2 regions of the Pseudomonas tensinigenes genome follow, and region 2 is predicted to be linked to the other one. Evidence: riboswitches for the same ligand, from Rfam matches in the RefSeq annotation. Region 2 holds a riboswitch; the other holds the start of a gene.
What was found. A riboswitch is a leader RNA that binds a small molecule or an ion and turns the genes downstream of it on or off. The one in region 2 is predicted to bind cobalamin.
Positions count from the first base shown of each region.

Region 1: another riboswitch for cobalamin. It lies ahead of HU718_RS13755 (CbtB domain-containing protein); the one in region 2 lies ahead of cobO (cob(I)yrinic acid a,c-diamide adenosyltransferase).

Region 1 is NZ_CP077089.1:3,113,724-3,118,069, forward strand. It holds gene HU718_RS13730 (acyltransferase family protein) at 1-229, shown strand, start outside; gene nfuA (Fe-S biogenesis protein NfuA) at 287-871, shown strand; gene cobM (precorrin-4 C(11)-methyltransferase) at 1,087-1,833, opposite strand; gene HU718_RS13745 (cobalamin biosynthesis protein) at 1,915-2,328, opposite strand; gene HU718_RS13750 (CbtA family protein) at 2,325-3,023, opposite strand; gene HU718_RS13755 (CbtB domain-containing protein) at 3,035-3,232, opposite strand; cobalamin riboswitch at 3,356-3,577, opposite strand.
Region 2 is NZ_CP077089.1:2,131,306-2,135,651, forward strand. It holds gene HU718_RS09425 (PQQ-dependent sugar dehydrogenase) at 1-172, opposite strand, end outside; gene HU718_RS09430 (hypothetical protein) at 239-823, opposite strand; cobalamin riboswitch at 986-1,215, shown strand; gene cobO (cob(I)yrinic acid a,c-diamide adenosyltransferase) at 1,296-1,907, shown strand; gene HU718_RS09440 (cobyrinic acid a,c-diamide synthase CobB) at 1,904-3,304, shown strand; gene bluB (5,6-dimethylbenzimidazole synthase) at 3,301-3,951, shown strand; gene cbiB (adenosylcobinamide-phosphate synthase CbiB) at 3,948-4,346, shown strand, end outside.

The DNA of each region.
Region 1 (4,346 bases), 980 kb from region 2:
CGATTGCTCGTATTCGGTGTACTTGATGCACGTTCTGGTGCTCTCGGCGGGCGGTTATCTGGCCCGGCGCTACGGCATCAATCCGTATTTGATGTTTGTCGTGTGTGCGCTGGCCATCGGCGTCGGCTCCTGGTTGAGCTACGAATGGGTGGAGAAACGCAGCTATCGCTGGCTCAAGGCGCGGATCGACGGCGGGGCGGACGAGAATCTTTCCCGACAAAAATACTAGGACTTTGTCCGGCGCAACGATTGGCGTAAACTGCGCCCAAGCCTGCGAGGAGTTTCCATGACCGCTATTACCATTACCGACGCCGCCCACGATTACCTGGCTGATCTGCTCTCCAAGCAGAACACCCCGGGCATCGGCATCCGCGTCTTCATCACCCAGCCTGGCACCCAGTACGCCGAAACCTGCATTGCCTACTGCAAGCCGGGCGAAGAAAAACCTGAAGACACCGCGCTGGGGCTGAAAAGCTTCACCGCGTATATCGATCACTTCAGCGAAGCGTTTCTCGATGACGCCGTCGTCGACTACGCCACCGACCGCATGGGCGGCCAGCTGACCATCAAGGCGCCCAACGCCAAAGTGCCGATGGTCAACGCCGACAGCCCGGTCAACGAGCGCATCAACTACTACCTGCAAACCGAAATCAACCCGGGGCTGGCCAGCCACGGCGGTCAGGTCAGCCTGATCGATGTGGTTGAAGACGGCATCGCCGTTCTGCAGTTCGGTGGTGGTTGCCAGGGCTGCGGCCAGGCGGACGTGACCTTGAAGGAAGGCATCGAGCGTACCTTGCTCGAGCGCATCCCGGAGCTGAAAGGCGTTCGCGACGTGACCGACCACACGCAGAAAGAAAACGCCTACTACTAAGGTGTTCGCTGCGGACATGAAAAACGGCGCCCCGTGAGCGCCGTTTTTTTATGGGTGAGTTTTTTATGGATGAAATGTATCGACGCCTTCGCGAGCAAGCTCGCTCCCACATTTGATCGCATTCCAAATGTGGGAGCGAGCCTGCTCGCGAAGGGGCCTTTGATCGTTCCCACGCTCTGCGTGGGAATGCAGCCCGGGACGCTCCGCGTTCCAATTTATGGTCTGTAGAGGTGAGCATGCCCGGCGCGATACAACGATGACTCGCTGAACACCTCACTCCCCAAAACGCGACCCACCAGAATCAACGCCGTACGCCGAAACCCCTTGGCCTCAACCTTTTCAGCAATATCCGCCAGCGTCCCGACCACCCAATCCTGATCCGGCCACGTCGCCCGGTGAATCACCGCAATCGGGCAGTCGGCGCCGTAATGCGGCAGCAGTTCCGCCAGAATCTTGGCCAGATGATTGACCCCCAGATGAATCGCCATGGTCGCGCCGTGCTGCGCCAGACTGCCGAGTTCTTCGCCTGCCGGCATGGCGGTTTTATCGGCATAGCGGGTCAGAATCACACTTTGTGAAACATCCGGCAGGGTCAGTTCCGCGCCGAGCAACGCGGCACAGGCTGCCGTTGCCGTCACTCCCGGGATGATTTCGAACGGGATATTCAACTCACGCAGATAACGAATCTGCTCACCAATCGCGCCATACAGGCTCGGATCACCGGAATGCACCCGCGCCACATCGTGGCCCTTGGCATGCGCCGTTTTGATCAGTTCGATGATCTGTTCCAGATGCAATTCAGCGCTGTTGACCACCGTTTCGGCTTGATGGCCGTCGAGCACTGCCGCCGGCACCAACGAGCCTGCGTAGATAATCACCGGGCAACTGCGGATCAGCCGCTGGCCTTTGACGGTGATCAATTCCGGGTCGCCGGGGCCGGCGCCGATGAAGTAGACGGTCATCGTTGAATCCTGAGTAAAAGAGGGCACGACCGCGTTGCAGATGAACAACGCTCATGATCAATGGCGGAGATTATCGGGATTTTACGCCGCGCCGGCCAATGCCAACGTTGCCTGAGCGTATTTTTGCCGGGAAATCAGCAGTTTTGCCGGGGCTTGAATCAGCTGTTCAGCGAGCGCAAGCGCGGCACTTTCGGCGACGCCGTAGCAACCGGTGCGTTCGTAGGCGATCTGCGAATGGTGACTGAGTCGTTGCTGGTAACTGGCCAATTCCTCGCTGCTGAAGTACAGCAAGGGCAGGGCCAGTTGTGCAGCAAGCTCTTGCAGACCCGGCTCGTCGCGCTTCAAGTCGATGCTGGCCAAGGCCTTGACCGCTTCAAGGTCGATGCGATGGGCCTGCAATGCCTGATCGAGTAACGCGCGCAGCGTGCTGGCCGGACAGCCGCGCTGGCAGCCCAGACCGACCACGAAGGTCGGCGCTGCGCGGTCATCGGTCATGCGTGGTATTGGCCAGCGCTTTTGCGGCGGAACAACCAGGCGCTGATCAGGCCCAGGGCCAGCCAGAACACCACGTTGGTCAACTGCGAAGCAATTTTGAACTGGGCTTCCAATGCCTCGGGAGCGAGCATCGAATGCACTTGCGGCTGTGGCGCGCCGATCACGTGCGGCACCGCGAGAATGGCGACACCAAGGATCTTCATCAGCCAGTGACGGCTGAACGCGATCAGCGACAGGCCGACAGCGGTCGAAGCGGCGGTGCCGATCCACCACATCTGGCGTGAAGCCAGATCAGCAGCGGCAGTGCCCGGCAATTCAGGTGGCAGGCCCATCGTCGGTGCCAGTACGAATGTCGCGTAACCAGCCAGGCCCCAGAGCAAGCCTTGCGAGGTTTTGGTCGGTGCGCGCAGGGTGTAGAGGCCAGCGAGCATCAGGGCGAAACCCACCGCAACCACCAGATTGCCGCCTGTGGTCGAGACCACGCGCTGCCAGCCGTCTTCCGGCTCCCAGGCCTCGGCATCGTGGGTGTGCGCAGCCACGCCAGCGGCGTGTTCGTGAACCGCCACCGGCTCGGACTTCTCGAAGGTTTCCGCCTGCAGAATCAGCGGCGAGACCCAAAAGCTTTGCAGCAGGGTGAGGAGCAGGGCGGCCAGCAGACCGGTGAAACCTGCGGTTTGCGCAATACGCTTGATCATGTCGACAGGTCTCAGTGGCACGGGAACGCGGCGCTGTGGCGGGTATCGTGGGCGGCGTTGTGCACCGCTTCGATGTGCGAGAAACCGGCGAAGTAGACCAGGCTGGCACCAAGGATCGACGCGAAGATCGCGGCGGTCAGGCGTTGGCTCAGGGTGGCGGTGCTGGAAATTTTGTCCGTGTTACTGCCGGTGCTGCTGATGATCGACATGGCGCTTCCCTCTGGAATGTCAGTGGGTGAATCGAGCGCATGAAAACCCCTGCGGGTCGGGCTCGCAGAGGTTCGAACAGCGCCCGCCCACCGCGGGTTTGTTATGTTCAGCGACGCACAAATGCGGGCTGTGTGTTGCGGGCCGGTCTCCGGGCTCACGAGGGGTTGGCGTCAGGCCGACCTGCAAGCGTCACCTTCCCATGCCTTGTTGGCACAGTGGTTTTGACGCTTCGCTCGCTTACCGTTGCGGGGGCAGCACCGGACTGACATGGGCTTGAGTAAAGCACATGATTCACCGGTTTCCCGTTTCACCCTGTGAAGGGCACCCGTAACAAGTTGTGTAGGAGAGCATGGGGGTGGGGTTTTGGTCAATTTTTGGGTGAATATCCGTTGCTGCGGGTGTGGCTGATTACGGTTCCGCCCTTACGGCGGGTCACTTTTGGCAAACGCCCCAAAAGTAACCAAAAGGTCTTCGCCCTGACGTTCGGCCCGCTCGCTAAAGCTCGGGGTTCCTTCGCTCCGGGATCGATCCGGGCGCAGCGTCTCCGGTTTGCTTCGCTGCACCTCCTCTCGCTGTGTTTGGCTGCGCCAAACGGTCGCTGCGCTCCCACCCCCGGATCAATCCCTCCACTCAGCCTGCCGACGGGCTCCAAGATCAAAAGCAGGCGAGCTGACACTCGGCCTATTGAGTGGTGAGGAGCGGGTGTTGGACTTTGGTTTTGTGGTGGATGTGCCCCTCACCCCAGCCCTCTCCCGAGGGAGAGGGAGCCGATTTGTGGGCTTTTCAAAATCTGAGTTCGACTCGGTATTGCACGTCGGCGTAGCTCTCCCAAACACCCCGATCAGTCCCCCTAACCTCATGGATAGGGGGCCGATTTTTTTGCTTTTTTGAGCCTGAGTTCAACGCGGTATCGCACGTCGGCGTACCTCGCCCAAACAACTCGATCAGTCCCCTCTCCCTCCGGGAGAGGGCTAGGGTGAGGGGCTTTTGATCTGGCTTTGGCTCTTGATCTGGCTTTTGATCTGGCTTTTTTGCCCCTTCGGCAGGCCGAGCGAAGGTGTTCATCCGGGGTTAGGCGCGCAGCGCCGTTCGACGAAGTCGAACACATCGAGA
Region 2 (4,346 bases):
CGGGCCAGCCGATCGCCGGGGCGATGTTCACCGTCGGAATCAGGGTCTTGTTCGGTTCGGGCAGTTTTGGTGACGGGCCGGTGCCGTCGGAGACTTGCAGGCTGGAGGTTTCACCGCAGGCGGCGAGTCCTCCGGCGAAGGCGATGACAAAAACGAGCTGGGGCTTGCGCATTGCTGATCTTCCCTATGAATGCATTCCTAATCATAGAGGAGGGCGCAAGCCCGATGGTTCAACTGCTCAGCCGCGGGCTTCCTTGAACAGTACGGCGATGCCCGGGTGATAGTTGCCCGCTTCGCTGCGTAACTTGCGGTAGGCGTAGGGGAAATACCAGGCGACGGCGCAGGTGTGTTCCTTTTGCAGGTCGTCGACCATGTCCTGCAGCTCTTCGGGGCTGGCGCTGTGCTGAGCTTTTTGCGGGGCGACAAACAGGCAGCCAAGCTTGAGATCGCTGGCGTAGCTGATGCGCTTGGCGTCGTTAGTGATATCCAGCAGGGCTTGAGTCAGATTCAGGTTGGTAACCTTTGGCCAGCGCTGGGTGGCCTGGATAAAGGCGCGGTCTTCGGCACCGGCGAGAAACAGATCGGCGCGGGCATTGCGCTCGCCTTCTTCATTCTGTTTGCGCGTGGCAGTGTCGTTCAAAGTGACCAGTTCGGCCATCCAGGCCGCCGCCGAGAGCAATCCGAGATTGGCTTTCTCGTCATGCCAGTAAGGGGTGTCGCTGTCGCCGCGCACGGCGTTGTAGCGGTCGATACAGTCAAACCAGCGTTCAAGCACCGGGCGCAGAAATTCCAGGCGCGGGTTGCTGATGATCATGCCTTGCATCGTCATCATCCTTATTGTTGTAGTGGGCTTTTCGGGAAAAGCATGGCTCTTTGATATCATTTGTATCAGTGTGGCACAAGATTGGCGGCGGATAATTGATCAGCGGCACTTATTCGCCCGATGGCCGCCTCTTTAATTGACGCTCCACCCCCAACCCTCTAACCTTCGCGGCTTGTTTCAGGTGCTCTGTGACCGCTGTCGACAGAGTGAAACAGGGAAGCCGGTGAGGGTTGTCTTCAAGCGAAGAACCACCACGATCCCGGCGCTGCCCCCGCAACGGTAAATGAGTAAAAACTGCGCCTTGAGCCACTGCCTCGAAAGAAGCGGGAAGGCGCGCAGTCAGGCCAACGCCGCTCATGAGCCCGGAGACCGGCCTGATCCATCCAGCGGCATCACGGTGGGCGATGCCAGGCTTTTTGCCGTCTATTCTTGTGCCTGCCCGCCGTTATCCAGCCTCAACGGAGAGCTCCCCATGACTGATTCCCCCGAGCGCGACGAACGCCATCTGGCGCGTATGCAGCGCAAAAAAGCCGTGATCGACGAACGCATCGCCAACTCGCCTGACGAGTGCGGCCTGGTACTGGTGCTGACCGGCAACGGCAAAGGCAAAAGCAGCTCGGCGTTCGGCATGCTTGCGCGCGCCATGGGCCACGGCATGCAGTGTGGCGTCGTGCAGTTCATCAAGGGGCGCAACAGCACCGGCGAAGAATTGTTTTTCCGCCGCTTCCCTGAGCAAGTGCGCTTTCATGTGATGGGCGAGGGCTTCACCTGGGAAACCCAGGATCGTCAGCGCGACATCGCCGCCGCCGAAGCCGCGTGGGCTGTGTCCCGCGAACTGCTGCGCGATCCGTCGATCGGTCTGGTGGTGCTCGACGAACTGAACATCGCTCTCAAGCACGGCTACCTCGATCTTGATCAGGTGCTCAGCGATTTGCAGGCGCGTCCGCCGATGCAGCATGTGATCGTCACCGGTCGCGCGGCCAAGCCGGAAATGATCGAAATGGGCGACACCGTGACTGAAATGGGCATGCTCAAACACGCCTTCCAGGCCGGCATCAAAGCGCAGAAAGGCGTCGAACTTTGAATCAACCACGTCACTGCCCGGCGGTGCTCATCGCCGCGCCGGCCTCCGGTCAGGGCAAGACCACCGTCACCGCCGCACTGGCCCGTTTGCATCGCAATCAGGGGCGCAAGGTGCGTGTGTTCAAATGCGGCCCGGATTTTCTTGATCCGATGATTCTCGAGCGCGCCAGCGGTGCGCCGGTGTATCAACTGGACATGTGGATGGTCGGCGAGCAGGAAAGTCGTCGGCTGTTGTGGGAAGCCGCCGCGGAGGCGGATCTGATTCTGATTGAAGGCGTGATGGGTCTGTTCGACGGCACGCCATCCAGCGCCGATCTGGCGCGGCACTTCGGTGTGCCGGTGCTTGGCGTGATTGATGGGACGGCGATGGCGCAGACCTTTGGTGCGTTGGCGCTGGGCCTGGCGAAGTACCAGCCGGATCTGCCGTTTGCCGGCGTGTTGGCCAACCGTGTCGGCACGTTGCGGCATGCGCAGTTGCTCGAAGGTAGCCTCACTGAAGGCCTGCGTTGGTACGGCGCGTTGTCCCGCGAGACCGGTATCGAACTGCCGAGTCGACACCTCGGTCTGGTCCAGGCCAGTGAACTGAATGATCTGGATGTGCGCCTCGACGCCGCCGCCGATGCATTGGCCAGCAGTTGTGAGGTAGCGCTGCCACCGGCCGTGGAGTTCGCCGCGCCTGATGTGATCGCCGTCGAGCCGCTGCTGAAAAATGTGCGCATTGCCGTCGCCCGTGATGAGGCGTTTGCCTTCACTTATGGCGCGAGTCTGGATCTGCTGCGTGCGATGGGCGCTGAGTTGAGTTTCTTCTCGCCGATTCGCGATACGCAATTGCCGGAGGCGGATAGCGTGTATTTGCCTGGTGGGTATCCGGAATTGCACCACGTTGTGTTATCGCAGAACACCGCGATGCTTGAGGCGATTCGTGCGCATCATGCGGCGGGGAAACCGTTGCTCGCTGAGTGTGGCGGGATGCTGTATCTGCTGGATTCTTTGACTGACGTTGAAGGCACTCGCGCTGAGTTGGTCGGGCTGCTGAAGGGCGACGCGGTGATGCAAAAACGTCTGGCTGCACTGGCGCTGCAAGCAGTGGATTTGCCGGAAGGATCGTTGCGTGGGCACACTTATCATCATTCGCTGACGACTACCGAACTGGCGCCGATTGCACGGGGTTTGAGCCCGAATGGTGGGCGTGGGGCCGAGGCGGTTTATCGTGAGGGGCGGATGACGGCTTCTTATGTGCACTTCTATTTCCCGTCGAATCCTGCGGCTGTCGCTGCACTGTTCGCGCCGGACTTTGAGGACGCTATCGCGAGCAGGCTCACTCCTACAGTGGGCGATGTCGTGCCTGACGAAATGCAATCCCCTGTGGGAGCGAGCCTGCTCGCGAAGAGGCCATGACCGACAACGCATTCTCCGAAGCCGAGCGCCAAGCCGTCTATAAAGCCATCGCCGAACGCCGCGACATGCGCCACTTCACCGGCGGCAGCGTTGAACCAGAACTGCTGCGCCGCCTGCTTGAAGCCGCCCACCAGGCCCCAAGCGTCGGCCTGATGCAGCCCTGGCGCTTCATTCGCATCAGCGACCGCAGCCTGCGCAATCAGATCCAGAACCTCGTCGAAGAAGAACGCGTCCGCACCGCAGAAGCCCTCGGCGAGCGCAGTGACGAGTTCATGAAACTCAAAGTCGAAGGCATCCATGACTGCGCCGAGGTGTTGGTTGCCGCATTGATGGACGATCGCGAAAAACACATCTTCGGTCGCCGCACGCTGCCGGAAATGGACATGGCCTCGCTGTCCTGCGCAATCCAGAATCTGTGGCTGGCCTCGCGCGCCGAAGGTCTGGGCATGGGTTGGGTTTCACTGTTCGAGCCTCAGGCACTGGCTGATCTTTTGAAGTTGCCCGAAGGCGCAAAACCTCTGGCGGTTTTATGTCTGGGCCCGGTCAAGGAATTCTATCCGGCGCCGATGCTGGTACTCGAAGGGTGGGCGCAGGCGCGTCCGCTCAATGAGTTGCTGTTTGAGAATTATTGGGGAGTGAGTCAATGAGTGTGGCGTTGTTGAGTGTCGCCGCAGTGGCGCTGGATGCGCTGTTGGGTGAACCGAAACGCTGGCATCCGCTGGTGGCGTTCGGCAATTTTGCCGGGCGCATCGAGCAACGTTTCAACGCCGGTGGCCGGGGCTGGCGCAGCCATGGCGTCACCGCGTGGGTGATTGCCGTGCTGCCGCTGACCTTGCTCGCCACGGCGTTTTCCTGGGCGCCTTACGTGGGCTGGGTCGTCGAGATTCTCGCGCTGTATTGCGCCCTCGGCATGCGCAGCCTCGGTGAACATGTCGCGCCGGTGGCTGCTGCTTTACGTGCGGATGATCTGGACGAGGCGCGCAAGCGTGTTGGCTACCTAGTCAGCCGCCAGACCGATGAACTCGACAGCACTGCCGTCGCT